Ruminococcus sp. HUN007: one gene and its partner. The protein of the gene in region 1 binds, or shares a complex with, the protein of each later gene. Links are inferred from orthologs where the notes say so. Each region holds a gene or a part of one and is shown on either strand. Other genes may lie near its edges.

Region 1 (7,609 bases):
AGGTGTTTATAGAACTCGATATGGACGGACTGAGACAGTCGGTTATAAGAATGATATCAGGTGAGAAGGTCAGAGTGGAAACTGAAACATTTCAGAATGATATGACCTCATTCAGATCAGCCGACGATGTAATGACATTACTTATCCATCTTGGATACCTCACCTACGACAGAAGCACAGGTGAAGCATGGATTCCTAACAGGGAAGTGCGACAGGAATTCATCAACTGCATTAAGGACAAGGGATGGGAGGAAGTAATGTACTCCATCCGCAAGTCTGACGACCTGCTTAAAGCAACACTTAGCTTTGATGAGAAAAAAGGTCGCAGATATTGTTGAAGAGATCCACCGCCAGAACACCTCGGTAATAGCGTACAACAACGAACTTTCACTTTCCGTAACACTGTCTCTTGCATATTACTCAGCAAGAAAGCAGTACGAGATAATCAGAGAATTCCCGTCCGGAGACGGATTTGCAGACCTTGCATTCATACCGCGAAAAGGAATGAATGTTCCGGCAATGGTTATCGAACTTAAATATGACAAAACAGCCGAAGGTGCGATAAGTCAGATAAAGAATAAGAACTATACCGAAAAACTGAAGGCGTTCAGCGGAGAGCTTCTGCTTGTTGGCATCAATTATGATAAGGAAAACAGGAAGCATGAATGCCGGATAGAAAAGATCATAAAATGATTTGCGATTATATTAAAAAAACAAGACATGAAGAGCGATCTTCATGTTTTGTTTTTTAAAATAGAACGCCGCAGGCGTACCGATAAAAAGGTGGTGCCTGCGGCACAATTTTTAATTCAGATGCACAGGACGCATCTGAATTCGGAAATACTTCATGCCCTGTACTTTAGAACCGGACATTGAAGTTTTCAGAATTTTATTTAAGATACTTCTTCAGATACTGACCGGTATATGATTTTTTGCATTTTACGATCTCTTCCGGGGTGCCGGTGGCTATGATAGTACCGCCTTCGTTACCGCCTTCAGGGCCGATGTCGATTATGTGGTCGCAGACTTTTATGAGTCCAAGGTTGTGTTCGATAACAAGGACTGTGTTTCCTGCGTCAACGAGCTTCTGCAGTACTTCGGTGAGTTTGTGTATATCGGCGTTGTGAAGACCGGTGGTCGGTTCGTCGAGGATGTATATCGTCTTGCCTGTCGAACGCTTTGATAGTTCCGTGGCAAGTTTGACACGCTGTGCCTCACCGCCGGAGAGTGTTGTTGCAGGCTGGCCTATCTTGATGTATCCGAGGCCGACTTCCTGAAGAGTTTTCAGTTTGCGGGCAATCTTCGGGATGTTTTCAAAGAAGGAAACACCTTCATCGACCGTCATTTCAAGAACGTCATATATCGACTTGTCCTTGTACTTTACTTCAAGAGTTTCCCTGTTGTAGCGGTGACCCTTGCACACTTCGCACGGAACGTATACATCCGGCAGGAAGTGCATTTCGATCTTGATGATACCGTCACCTTCGCAGGCTTCGCAGCGTCCGCCCTTTACATTGAAGGAGAAACGTCCTGCAGTGTAGCCTTTGAGTTTTGCCTGGTTCGTCTGAGCGAAAAGTTCGCGTATATCACCGAAAACTCCGGTGTATGTCGCCGGGTTTGAACGCGGTGTGCGGCCGATAGGGGACTGGTCGATGTCTATTACCTTGTCGAGATTTTCAAGGCCGAGCATTTCATCGAATTTTCCCGGAAATACCTTTGCGCGGTTGAGCTTTGCAGCGAGGTTCTTGTAGATTATCTCGTTTACGAGAGATGATTTTCCCGAACCGGAAACACCTGTGACGCAGGTGAATGTTCCGAGCGGGATGTCAACGTCAACGTGCTTAAGATTGTTCTGTGCCGCACCGCGTACGGACAGGAAGTGTCCGTTTCCCGGTCTGCGCTTTTCAGGTACCGGAATACTCTTCTTTCCGCTTAAGTACTGACCGGTTATCGAAGCTTCGCATTTCAACAGTTCATCTACCGTACCGTTGAAAACTATGTTACCGCCGTTCACACCAGCTCCCGGTCCTATGTCAACGATGGTGTCAGCAGCGTACATCGTGTCGTCGTCGTGTTCAACAACGATGAGCGTGTTGCCGAGATCGCGGAGTTTTTTCAGTGTTGCTATGAGCTTGTCGTTGTCACGCTGATGAAGGCCTATGCTCGGTTCGTCGAGAATGTACAGAACGCCCACCAGTGATGAACCTATCTGTGTGGCAAGTCTTATACGCTGGCTTTCACCGCCGGAAAGTGTTCCGGCTGAACGTGAAAGTGTAAGATATCCGAGTCCGACATTTTTAAGGAAGTTGAGTCTCGACTTTATTTCCTTTATCACTGCCTTGCCGATGATCATTTCCTTTTCGGTAAGTTCCAGGTTTTCAAAGAAATCAAGCGAGTCAAGAACTGACATGTCAGAAAGTTCAGCGATGTTTTTGCCTCCTACTGTAACTGCAAGGCTTTCCTTTTTAAGACGTTTTCCCTGACAGTCCGGACACAGACGTTCCGTCATGTAGTTTTCGATCTCATCCTTGTTCCATGACTGGCCGCCTTCCTTGTAGCGCCTGTAAAGATTGTTGATGACGCCCTCGAAAGGCTGCTTGTGAACACCGCCGCCGTAGACGGATGCACGGTGAAGAGTAATTGCCTTGTCGCCTGTGCCGTACAGGAAAAGATCAAGCTGTTCCTTTGTAAGTTCCTTTACCGGACGGTCGAGCGGTATACCGTATTCCTTTGAGATGGCGGTGTAGTACATCATGGCAAATGAACTCGGGGTAAGTGAGTTCCATCCGGAAGCGTGTATCGCACCGTCAAGAATGCTGAGTTCGCGGTTCGGTACGATTATATCCGGATCAATCTCCTGAAATACGCCAAGTCCCGTACATGTTTCACATGCTCCGAAAGGATTGTTGAATGAGAACATTCTCGGAGTGAGTTCGTCGATTGAAATATCGTGGTCAGGGCATGAGTAATTGAGTGAGAAGAGCATTTCCTTTCCGCCGATGATGTCAGCGAGAATAAGACCTTTCGAAACTGAGTTAATCGTTTCAAGGCTGTCAGCTATTCTTGATTCAATGCCTTCCTTGATCACTATACGGTCAACGACTATTTCAATGCTGTGCTTTACGTTCTTTTCAAGCTTTATCTCTTCTGAAAGATCGTACATTATTCCGTCGCAGCGCACACGTACAAAGCCTGACTTCTTTGCTGCTTCAAGTTCCTTTGCGTGTGTGCCTTTCTTACCGCGGATAACCGGAGCCATGAGCTGGACCTTTGTGCCTTTTTCAAGAGCCATGAGTCTGTCGGTGATCTGGTCGATGGTCTGCTGCTTTATTTCCTTTCCGCAGACCGGGCAGTGCGGAATGCCTATTCTTGCATAGAGCAGACGGTAGTAGTCGTGTATCTCGGTAATGGTACCTACTGTTGAACGCGGGTTCTTTGATGTGGTTTTCTGATCTATCGATATGGCCGGTGAAAGGCCTTCAATGCTGTCCACATCCGGCTTGTTAGCCTGTCCTAAGAACATTCTTGCGTAGGACGACAGACTTTCGACATATCTTCTCTGACCGTCGGCATATATGGTGTCGAAGGCGAGTGAAGATTTTCCCGAACCTGAAAGACCAGTCATTACTATGAGCTGATTCCTTTCCAGTTCGATGTCTATGTTCTTCAGATTATGTTCCCTTGCTCCCTTTATGATTATCTTGTTATTCATTATTTCTTTTCACCTTTAAGTTCTTCTATCCTGTCGCGGAGATATGCTGCGTGCTCGAATTCAAGAAGCTTTGCGGCTTCCTTCATCTGTGCGGTGAGCAGTTTTATCTGTTCGGCCTTTTCTGCTGCCGAAAGCTTTTTGCCGTCGTTCTTTTCGTTTATCTTTTTCTTCGATGTTATTTCAATAACGTCGCGTACATCCTTGATTATCGTTTTCGGAACAATGCCGTGTTCACGGTTGTAGTCCATCTGCAGTTTTCTTCTTCGCTCAGTCTCCGTGATGGCAGCTTCCATCGATTTTGTAACTGAGTCAGCGTACATGATGACCTTGCCTTCAGCGTTACGTGCGGCACGGCCTATGGTCTGAATGAGAGATGTCTCGCTTCTTAGGAAGCCCTCCTTGTCTGCGTCGAGTATTGCAACGAGTGATACTTCCGGTATGTCAAGACCTTCACGCAGAAGGTTGATGCCGACAAGCACGTCGAACTCACCCATACGCAGGTCGCGTATTATCTCCATTCTTTCAACGGTGTCAATGTCGTGGTGCAGATAGCGCACTTTTATTCCCGCATTTTCAAGAAACGCAGTCAGATCTTCAGCCATTTTCTTTGTAAGCGTGGTTATAAGCACGCGTTCGTTCTTTTCAGTGCGTATGTTTATCTCGGAAATGATGTCGTCTATCTGACCGTCGATCGGTTTTACGATTATTTCCGGATCAACAAGTCCCGTCGGACGGATTACCTGTTCAACTGTCTGCGAGGACTGTTCCTTTTCAAGAGGTCCCGGTGTTGCACTTACGAATATCGCCTGGTTGATTCGCTCTTCAAACTCATTGAAATAAAGCGGACGGTTGTCAAGGGCACTCGGAAGTCGGAAACCGTAGTTTACGAGTGTTTCCTTTCGTGCTCTGTCACCGGCACTCATGCCGCGCACCTGCGGAAGTGTAACGTGGCTTTCGTCAACGAAGAGAAGATAGTCATCAGGGAAGTAATCAAGCAGCGTAAAAGGTGTGCTGCCCGGTTCACGGCCTGAAAGAACTCTTGAATAGTTTTCAATACCGCTGCAGAATCCTACTTCCTTCAGCATCTCCATGTCGTAGTGTGTACGCTCAGCGATTCGCTGTGCTTCTATCAGTTTGTGGTTTTCCGTGAAATATTCTATACGTTCTGCAAGCTCACGGTCAAGCTCCTTTACTGCTGCGTCTATCTTTTCGGCAGATACCACATGGTGTGAAGCAGGGAAGAAGGCGGTATGTGAAAGCTGTGAGATTATGTTGCCGGTAACGGGATTTATCTCGCATATTCTGTCTATTTCATCGCCGAAGTATTCAATACGTACAGCCTTGTCCGAGGTATCGGAAGGGAAGACCTCGACCACATCGCCGCGCACCCTGAATCTGTTACGCTGAAAGTCGATGTCGTTTCTTTCGTAGTGTATGCTTACCAGCTCTTCAAGGAGTTTATCCCTTGACTTTTCCATGCCTTCACGGACGGAAACGGTTCTTGCACGGTATTCGTTCGGGTCACCGAGAGTGTATATACACGAAACACTTGAAACGATTATTACGTCACGTCTTTCGGAAAGCGCAGTTGTGGCGGAGTGACGGAGCTTATCTATCTCCTCGTTTATCGCCGAGTCCTTTTCAATAAAGGTATCAGTTCCCGGAATGTACGCCTCAGGCTGATAGTAGTCGTAGTAGGAAACAAAGTACTCGACTGCATTTTCCGGAAAGAATTCCTTGAATTCAGAACAGAGCTGCGCCGCAAGTGTCTTGTTGTGTGCAAGCACAAGGGTAGGGCGGTTAAGGTTGGCTATAACGTTTGCCATGGTGTAGGTCTTTCCTGAACCTGTAACACCAAGCAGAGTCTGAATGCGGTCGCCGCGCTTAACGCCCTCGGTAAGCTGTTCAATTGCTTTCGGCTGGTCGCCCGATGGTTTGTATGGAGAAACGAGTTTGAATTTGTCCATTGTCCGTCCTTTCTCTGTAAGGAAATGCTGATTTATTCATAAATCAGCATGGGGCACGGGGCGAAGCCCCGCGGTCTTCCTCTCCGTAAATACGGCGAAGCCGTATTTACGCTTTAGTCAGTGTTTCCCTAAAAAACCGCAGAGTGTGTTCTCTGCGGTTTTAAGTTTTCTGTTTATTCCGGATTACGTAGAACATTCCGGATCTTGTAGCGTTTGTTTTCGTAAAGCAGCTTGTCCGCTTCATTCATAAGATTATGAAGGCTTGTTTCGTAGCTGCATGTGAATTCGTAAATACCCGAACTTATGCGTATCATGTACGGCTTGCCGCTGTTTTCATTTACATGGTCGCAGGCTTCACGTATCCTGTCCTTCAGCATTATGCTGAAATCAGGATCGTCGGTAAGAACGAATGCTGCAAATTCATCGCCGCCGAATCGTGCAACAATGTCGCTTGTCCGTATGCACTTTGTAAGTATCTCGGCAGTTTTCTGTATTGCGTAGTCACCTTCGTCGTGACCGAAAATATCGTTGATCTGTTTGAGATTGTCCATGTCGGCAAATATGACTGCGGCACGGCGTCCGGTATGTTCAAGTATGCAGCTTCTGGCTCTTTCCATGAATCCGCGTCTGTTGAGTATTCCGGTGAGCTCGTCAGATCTTGATATCTGATTGAGACGCTCGTTTTTGGTGGTAGCCTTTGAAAGACTCTCTCTGAGATCCGACTGAACTTCCTTCTGTATCTCAAGCATCTTTCTGAGTTTGAGTGCGTATGAGATCTGCGAGGTGATGAATGAATTGTAGAAGTTGTAGTCGTCAGTATCTATGTCGTAGAGGAGTATGCCGTAATTCTCCTCACTGCAGAATACAGGAGATGCGATCAGGGTAAATCTGCAGTCCGGCATGTATTCGTTTCTGAACAGGAATGGTGAGCGTATCTTCTTTCCGCGTACAAATGATTTCAGCATTCCGTTCGTCTGATACGAGAAGAGCATTTCGTGTGACGGCTGCACCCAGTCGTTTCTCGATTTTGAGATGACTGTTTTTTCGTGCAGATAAAGATAGCTTGAACGTATTCCCATCGCCTTCAGCCCCTGCATGATATTTGCCGGAATGCTGTTGTTGCTCTGGAAACATTCTATCGTGTTGCCGATTATTGAGTTTACGCAGCGTACATTATCCTTTATTTCATTTGCTATAAGCGGACTGTTCTTGTGCTCGTAGGAAATGATCTGTTTGAAGAATCCCATGAACAGTTTGTATATGCCGCTTCGTGTTTCCTCGTCACGTGCAAGGGAAACCGCCTTGTCACAGATGAGTGAAAGAACTGAATTCAGATTGTCCGGCTTGATGAAATCGAGAATGTTGTAGTTCAGCAGCACTTCGAATTTGAATGCGGCCATTTTGTAGTCCGGAAGTTCCGAACAGTCACGCAGATTTGTTAAAAACTTTGCAGCAAACTGAAGCAGACTCTTTATTATCCTCTGGTTCGGCTGGTAGGTCACACTGTCGTAATATGAAATAATGATATCGTTTATCTTTATAATGAATTTGTTTATGTCCTTGTCATCACTTGTAAGAAGATATTCGATGTCACGTGTCAGTTTTGATTTGCATCCGCAGGAATCACGCTTGACTAACTTTGTCTTTACTGTCACGTCACCGGACGGAGTTCCCGTCAGAATGCTGTGAGCAGCTTTGACAGCGTTCATGCCGAGATCGCGGTACCGTGCACGTACTGTGGTAAGCGGCGGATTGAGTGAAACTGCTTCAGATATATCGTCGAAACCGGTTATCATGATGTCTTTTCCGATAACAAGATCGCGCTTGCTTATCACCTTGTATCCTGCAATAGCCATAAGGTCGTTTGAGAAGCAGATGGCATCGATATTGCCTTCATTTTCAGTAAGGAGTTTTTCGATGACAGGACAGC
Region 2 (7,740 bases), on another replicon or contig:
ATCTTAAAACCATTGCCTTCATTCTTATAATCGCGCTCTTTGTTCAGCTGGTGGAAACCGCACTGAAAAAACTCATCCCGCCGCTCTATAAGGCCCTCGGTGTGTATCTGCCGCTCATCACCACAAACTGTGCGGTACTCGGACTGACTATTCTCAACATCGACAATGAATACACTTTCCTTCAGTCCGTGGAAAATGCATTTTTCTCAGGTGCCGGATTTCTTATGGTACTGCTTCTGTTTTCAGGAGTACGTTCAAGAGTGGAAGAAGCAGATGTTCCCGAAACTTTCAAAGGAGTTCCGGCCACACTTATAGCAGCTGCGATTCTTTCATTAAGTTTTCTCGGCTTTTCCGGTATAGGCGGTTAAGTTATAACTGAAAGGGGATCAGACAATGTTAAATGAATACATTATTCCTGTGGCAGTGTTTGCAGTCACAGGACTTACTTCCGGGGTACTTCTCACTGCCGCTTCGAAGATATTTGAAGTGAAAACTGATGAACGCACAGAAAAGATAAGTGAGATCCTTCCGCAGGCAAACTGCGGCTCATGCGGATACGCAGGATGCGCTGACTACGCAGATGCAATAATCTCAAAAGGAGAAAAAACAAATCTCTGCCGTCCGGGCGGTACTGAAACTGCGAAAAAGATCTCTGAAATAACCGGTTCAGATGCCGGAGAAGTCACAGAGACATATGCTGCCGTACTTTGCAGAGGTGACTGCAGTGCTGCAGACACGAAATATGTTTTTGCAGGAATACATTCATGCGCTTCCGTAAAACGATACTATGCAGGAAACAGCACCTGTGCCTATGGCTGTGCAGGTTACGGTGACTGTGCTGCTGTATGCGGATATAATGCCGTAAGCATAGAAAATTCTGTCGCACACATTGATCCTGAACTGTGCAGAGGATGCGGCTCATGCGCTAAAGTCTGTCCTAAGGGTCTGATCGCCCTTATTCCGCGAAGCAAAGGATATACCGTTCTGTGTTCCTCACGCGACAACGGAAAAGCCACAAAGCTCGCATGTAAAAACGGTTGTATCGGCTGCAGAATGTGTGAAAAAGCCTGTAAGCACGAAGCAGTTACCGTCACAGACTTTCATGCTTCCATTGACCCCTCAAAGTGCACCGGCTGCGGATCATGCGCAGAAAAATGTCCTGTCGGCGCTATACGGAAAATCAACTGTACAGAATAAAAAGGACTGCCCTCAGAAAAGTCCTGAATACAAAACAGATCAGGATAACCTCCCCGCGTAAGTACAATACACCGGATGGTTATCCTGATCTGTTTTTAATTATTCATTCAGCCTTTTTCAAATGGCCTTGCTTTAATTCATTACTTAACTTTTTGTAAATCCTGATATACCGTCGCTGATAACAGTTACCGGGAAATCACCAGTAAATCTGAAGCTGTAAAGAAGCTCTTCATTTTCGTTGTAAAGGTTGTACCAGTACACAGCATAGTTATCAACATCAAAGTTGTATTCAACATAAGCTTTGCCTGCAGTCACAGTTGTACCGTCAGCATCAGTTTTTTCAAAATCACCGGCATACGGAGTGCAGTTTTTGAATTCGATCACCGTTCCTGATGCATCCTCCCACTTTCCTGCAAGAGCTGTAATCGTCGGTCCGGCAGTACCCGGTCTCGGATTTTCCGTAACTCTTATGAAACCGGCTGCATTTGGTACAGGAGCCTCTTTCTCAGTTACTTCTGATGTTTCTGCAGTTTCGGTAATCCCTGCAGCTGCGCTTTCTGTTTCACGTACAAAGAGAAATCCGGCATTTTCTCCAGAACGGAGTTCTTCTCTCAGTTTACCGTTTTCATCCGGTCCGGTTCCTTTTGCAAAATCACACCAGAGTGAACCCTTCTCATTATAGAAGTAAAAACGCTCTGATTTGTCCGTTTCATCATTTTTTATATGAACTGTACCGTTTATTTCAACACCGCTCGGATAGGAAACAGTAAATGTTCCGTCCTCACTGACTATGAGAGTTCCGGCATCAATAGAATCTGCTTCATTCCATTCACCTGCTACTTCAGCAAGACTGGAAACTGCTGAACCTGAAGGAGCTGTTCCTTCCTTTACAGCAGCGGAAGCGGATGCTTCAGGCATTTCCGGAGTTTCAGTTACGGCCTGGATCTCTGTTCCGGAAGCTGTATCTGCCGGAACGGCAGGAGCAGTAACTGCAGTATCTTCAGCGATCCTTATACTTATCTGTTCCTCAGGACCACAGCCTGTCATCGCAAGACAGAGCATCGATGCCAGAATAAATAAAAACTGTGTCTTCTTTTTCATAAAGTTTCTCCTTAAACAACGAACGGTATTTCCGGACGTATCCTTAAAGTTTCTTCATCATGGCGAAATTCGACATTATCTTCTTTGTGCCGATCTCGTCGAACGCGATCTCAAGAAGTGCATCATTTCCCATCGGCTTGACAGAAATGACTGTACCCTGTCCGAACTTTTCATGATCGACCCTGTCACCGGCAAAATAGTCAACATGTTTCTTAGTGGTGCCGGGTCTGGAATTCTTCTTTGCAAGAAGCTGCTGCTGGAATGAAAGTGTGTTCATTGCTGAATGTGATCTTGACTTTGCACTTGCAGGAACTGTTGTCGATATCCTGTCTTCCTTGAAGATAACATCAGGATCTATCTCCTTGATGAATCTGGACTTCATATTGCGGCTGGTAGTACCGAAGAGCATACGCTGCGAAGCATGTATAAGACAAAGTTTCTGTTTAGCTCTTGTAACAGCAACGTAGGCAAGACGTCTTTCCTCCTCCATGTCCTCATCGTTCATCATGGATCTTGTTCCAGGGAAAATCCCGTCTTCCATTCCTATAACATATACGTTTTCAAATTCAAGACCCTTTGCCGAATGGATCGTCATGAGTGTTACACATTCAGCATTGTCATCCATCTTGTCAAGGTCAGTGTAAAGAGCTATGTCGGCAAGGAATCCGTCAAGAGTTGAATCTTCATTGTTCTTCTGGTATTCCACCATTGTAGTCTTGAGTTCCTCGATATTTTCGAGTCTTGTCTCTCCCTCAGTTCCCTGGGTCAAAAGATAGCTTCTGTAACCTGATTTTTCAAGCAGTTCATCAAGAAGTGTATCAAGCGGAACTGTGTCGACCATATCAGCAAGTGAATCAAAAATACCTGCAAGACTCTTGAGCGAATTGGCTTTCTTTGAAAGAAGAGGATAATCGGATGCCTCGCGCATTACCTCTATCGGAGAAAGTGCATTTGCCACGCATATCTCATCAAGATTTTTGATGGTAGCTTCACCGATACCGCGCTTAGGTTCATTTACTATACGCTTGAAACGCATCATGTCGTAGCAGTTGTTAAGTACGCTCAAGTAAGCTATAATATCCTTTATTTCCTTGCGGTCATAGAATTTCATGCCTCCGTAGACCCTGTAAGGAATATTGTTCTGCACAAGTGCACGTTCAATGATGTTCGACTGCGCATTCATTCTGTAGAGGATCGCATTGTCACTGAAATGTCCTCCTGCCTTCTTGTCAGCCATTATAGCGCTTGCGACATATCTTGCTTCATCGTTTTCATCCGATGCCTTGTATACGTGTACCTTTCCGCCGTCATCGCCGTCACACCACAGAGTTTTCGGCTTTCTTCCCCTGTTGTTCTTTATTACTGAGTTTGCAGCGGCAAGAATGTTCTTTGTTGAACGGTAATTCTGTTCCAGCCTTATTACACGGCAGTTCTCAAACTGATCCTCAAAGCTTAGTATGTTTTCGATGGTAGCTCCCCTGAAGCGGTAAATACTCTGGTCATCATCACCTACAACACAGATATTTCTGTATTTTGCGGAAAGAAGACTTACGAGTCTGAACTGTGCATAATTGGTATCCTGATATTCATCGACCATTATGTAGCGGTAACGGTTCTGATAGTGTTCGAGGATCTCCGGATAGTCTTCAAAAAGCTCGACCGTGAGCATGATGATATCATCAAAATCAAGTGCATTTGCAGCAAGAAGCCTTTTCTGGTACTCGCGGTAGACCTTTGCATATACTGAATACTTGAAATCATCTGCATTTTCCTTTATTGCTTCTTCGGGTGACATGAGCTTGTCCTTTGATCTGCTTATGAACACTGCTGCGGATTTGGCGTTGAAGGCTTTGTCCGTTATGCTCATATCAGCCATGCATGTCTTGATAAGCTTCTGGCTTTCATCTGAATCATAGATGGTAAAACTGCTGCTGTATCCAAGATTGGTTATCTCACGTCTCAGAATACGTACACAGGCTGAATGAAATGTGGCTGCGTTTACATCAAGTCCGGATGTTCCGAGCATTCCTTCAAGTCTTGTGCGCAGCTCATTTGCTGCCTTGTTGGTAAAGGTAATGGCAAGTATTTTCCACGGATCTACAGGATCGACAGCGACGATCTCTTTTAAACGTTCATGATCATCTGTCCTGCCTTCAGCATAATCGTCAAGAAACTGCAGATCATCATCTGATACTGCATTAACAGTATCTTCATTGTAAGCATTACCGAAGCTTATCATGTTCGCGATTCTGTTAATAATAGCTGTAGTTTTTCCGCTTCCGGCACCGGCAAGAACAAGAACAGGACCGTTGATGGTAAATACCGCTTCTCTCTGCGGATCATTCATCCTGTCAAAGTATTTTCTCAGTGCCTTCTGCTTAAGCGTGGTAAAGTTATCAGTCATTAAAACTACTCCTGTCAGTACATTTTTTCAGCAACGGTGCTGAAATGCTGTGAAATCATTTAATTAAACCTTATTTATTATACCACATCTGAAGCCTTTTTCATAGAATTAAAAGTTAATAATCTTAAGATACATTTACCACTTTTATTACACACATTTACCATAGCAAAACCTACTTAAATCCTATGAAAACAAAAATCCCTGCGTCTTTCGACGCAGGAACTTCTGCTGTAGTATGTCAAAATAAGAATTTATCATAAGCCTGCTAAAAAGCGGAAAACACCCGCTGCTGTCTCCAGTCTGATGCTCCGGATAAACGATCTTTACTTTTTTCTCTGTATTCCTTATAAATAATGCAAAGCCGCTGTCCTCAAATTCTCCCCTCGGTTTTTAATTTTATCATTTTTTAAGAAACAATGCAATAGGTTTTGGGTGAACGGTAGGCTATAGCGGGTAAACGGTCGTTTTTTCTCTTAAATATACAGAACTGGTTTCACATTGCCATGGTGTATCATTCCTCTTCTGGCGGAAGTTCTCCAATATTATTTCTGAGAGAAGGTTTGAGTCCGTGCTTTAATTCGCGGAGGACCTTTACTGAAGGTGAAAAAAGAAGGCGGCATTTTCCGTAGGTAGGATGTTCAAAATCGCCGTAGAATGTCGGGAGCACCTCTGAAGATGTTCCTACAGCCCAGATAACTGTTTCATCTCCTGACTTAAGATCTTCAGTGTATTTTCCGAAATCAACGAAATCTCCTGTTTTTACAGTAATAAGCTTTTTTCTTCTTTTCTTGGCAAGGATCTTGTCAATATCAAGTTCGTTATTAACAACCAGATATTCATATTCAACATCATAATTGGTCCCGAGATAAAGTCCGCCGTAAAACGCTCCGACACCAAGAAATATTCCGACAACTGCGACCTTCAGCATCTGTGCCAGAAAAATTATCAGAATACCTGCAGCCACACCGCCGGCATAGCACAGGCCCCTTTTCATTTTGTCAGACCCGTTATCTGCTTTTTTTACTATCTGTTCTGCATAAGAATCCATTATTATTCCTCCAAATTTTTCTTTTCGCCTGAGTCATGCAGTTTACTTGCAGATTTCGTAGATGGCATTCGCCATTATTTTGGCGTTGAGTCTCAGGCTGTCGAGGGAAACGGACTCGTCGTTGCCGTGCATGTTGTTTTCCTCGCCCGGAAATTCAGCACCGAATGCAACGCCGCCCTCGATGTCGTGAACGTATGTTCCGCCGCCTATAGCCTTGCAGTATCCTTTAAGGCCGCTCTCTCTTTCGTACACGCCGAGAAGAGTCTTTATGAAATCACTGTTTTCATCCACGCTGTGCGGCAGGCTTGCAATATCTGTTATAAGCTCAAATCCGGCAGGTGCGACCGTTTCAGTGATCTTTGAAATTATGTCCTCCTTGTTTCCGCTTTCCGGATAACGCACGTCGATCCTGAATTCCAGAACTCCGTCATCAAGCGAAACAATACTCAGTACCTCAGTGAGATCACCCGTTTTGTCCGACATCTTTATTCCGCATCCGCTTCCGCTGAAATCACCGTGTACAAAGGCTTTTTTTATGTTTTCAAAAGTTTTTCTTTCCTCTGTATCAAGATCAAGAGTGCACAGATAATCCACAAGACCTGTAACTGCATTAACACCGTCATACGGTGTGGAAGCATGTGCTGCTGAACCCTTGAATTCGATCAGGACCGCTCCGTCTTTTTCCGTAACCGTTATGTTTTCCGCTTCATTAAAATGTGTGATACCGGTAACCACCGCATAAGCATCAGAAGGAACTGCATTCGGTACAGTGCCGCCGCGCATCATTTTCACATGGGAAAACGCTGCATTTTTTCTTATGCGGAGTCTGAGCATACCCTTTTCAAAATTAATGACAGGATAGTCACCGTCAGGCGTAAAAACAAGTTCAGGCATGGATTCACGCTTCATATAGTACTCCATGTCAGTGGATCCGTTTTCCTCATCGCAGCCGACTATGAAACGTACATTGTGTGTAAGATCGATATTCAGTTCCTTAAGTGCCCTTAAAGCAAACAGTACTGCAACAGCAGGGCCTTTATCATCGATCGTTCCGCGTCCGTATATTCTTCCGTCAGATATCTCACCGCCGAAAGGTTTGAAAGTCCAGTCCTTTTCAGTTACCGGCACAACATCAAGATGACACAGAACACCGAGTTTCACAGGTTTTTCGTTATACTCCACCGTACCTGCATAGTTTTCAAAATTGTTCGTACAGAACCCGTATTCATCTGCAGTGTCCAGAAAATTTCTGAGCACACGTGCACATTCTTTTCCGTACGGCATATCCGGTGATCCGGGAACTGAAACACTCGGTACAGCAATAATACTTCTGAGTATACTGATCATCTCGTCAAAGTTTTTGTCTATTACAGCATTTATCTTCTCTCTCAATTACTTTCCCTCCTTAAGGGCATTTACCTCATCTTCATCCGGCTTTACATAAACCGTTGAGTTGTTCGTAAAGATGACCATTCCCGGCTTTGCTCCGTTCGGCTTCTTTACAAATCTCGCTTCGGTATAGTCCACCGGCACCTGGGATGAATTCTTCGCCTTGCTGTGGTATGCCGCAAGCATGGCGGCTTCCATTATCGCCTTGTCAGACGGCGTCTTTCCTTCGGTAAAAAGTATGACATGGGAACCGGTGATATTATGGGTGTGGAACCATATATCCGTCTTTCCGGCAGTCTTCAGTGTAAGCTTGTCGTTCTGCCTGTTGTTCCTGCCTACGAACACTGAAAATCCGTCACTGGTCTTAAACTTAAGCGGCGGCTGTTCCTTAGGCGGTTTGCCTTTCATCTTTCCGGCTCTTAAGTAACCCTGTTCGGCAAGTTCAGCTCTCAGTTCGATTATGTCAAGGTCGGTGCGTGCTCTCGTAAGCGAATCAAAAACGCTTTCGATGTACACAAGCTCCTCGCTGTTTTTACGTATCTGTTCAGTCAGCACCTGTTCAGCAGTCACCAGCTTCTTGTACTCGTGATAGTATTTCTGC

Evidence for each region. The genes of interacting proteins can lie anywhere in the genome.
Region 2: the proteins of uvrB (region 1) and CC97_RS02910 are in contact, whole or in part, in a crystal structure (PDB 7EGT), measured with the Thermus thermophilus proteins. The link is inferred for Ruminococcus sp. HUN007 from one-to-one orthologs. Residues at the interface, in WP_096411307.1 of Thermus thermophilus: Glu23, Leu25, Arg26, Asp27, Gly28, Glu29, Arg30, Phe31, Arg55, Glu326, Asp327, Phe328, Glu379, Ser382, Gln383, His398, Gly400, Arg401; in WP_096412145.1 of Thermus thermophilus: His654, Arg656, Phe657, Gln666, Asp668, Glu669, Lys680, Arg681, Leu682, Ser683, Lys685, Tyr686, Ala687.

The regions. Positions count from the first base shown.
Region 1 is NZ_JOOA01000002.1:3,064,472-3,072,080, forward strand. Bases 3,196-6,069 are described here. They hold uvrB (excinuclease ABC subunit UvrB), read right to left. Parts: upstream 5,680-6,069; coding sequence 3,712-5,679; downstream 3,196-3,711. Other genes in these bases: uvrA (excinuclease ABC subunit UvrA), read right to left, coding at 3,196-3,715; CC97_RS17415 (GGDEF domain-containing protein), read right to left, coding at 5,853-6,069. Also shown: CC97_RS17395 (AAA family ATPase), read left to right, coding at 1-338; CC97_RS21630 (PD-(D/E)XK nuclease domain-containing protein), read left to right, coding at 310-693; more of uvrA, read right to left, coding at 890-3,195; more of CC97_RS17415, read right to left, coding at 6,070-7,609. UniProt on the Escherichia coli protein: The UvrABC repair system catalyzes the recognition and processing of DNA lesions. A damage recognition complex composed of 2 UvrA and 2 UvrB subunits scans DNA for abnormalities.
Region 2 is NZ_JOOA01000001.1:669,708-677,447, forward strand. What follows is about bases 2,023-5,027. They hold CC97_RS02910 (UvrD-helicase domain-containing protein), read right to left. Parts: upstream 4,703-5,027; coding sequence 2,342-4,702; downstream 2,023-2,341. Other genes in these bases: CC97_RS02905 (hypothetical protein), read right to left, coding at 2,023-2,298. Outside these bases: CC97_RS02895 (RnfABCDGE type electron transport complex subunit A), read left to right, coding at 1-368; CC97_RS02900 (RnfABCDGE type electron transport complex subunit B), read left to right, coding at 394-1,197; more of CC97_RS02905, read right to left, coding at 1,342-2,022; CC97_RS02915 (DUF6106 family protein), read right to left, coding at 5,214-5,750; CC97_RS02920 (Sapep family Mn(2+)-dependent dipeptidase), read right to left, coding at 5,793-7,142; CC97_RS02925 (NFACT RNA binding domain-containing protein), read right to left, coding at 7,143-7,740. UniProt on the Escherichia coli protein: A helicase with DNA-dependent ATPase activity. Unwinds DNA duplexes with 3'-5' polarity. Translocates on single-stranded DNA with 3'-5' polarity. Initiates unwinding more efficiently from a nicked substrate than double-stranded DNA.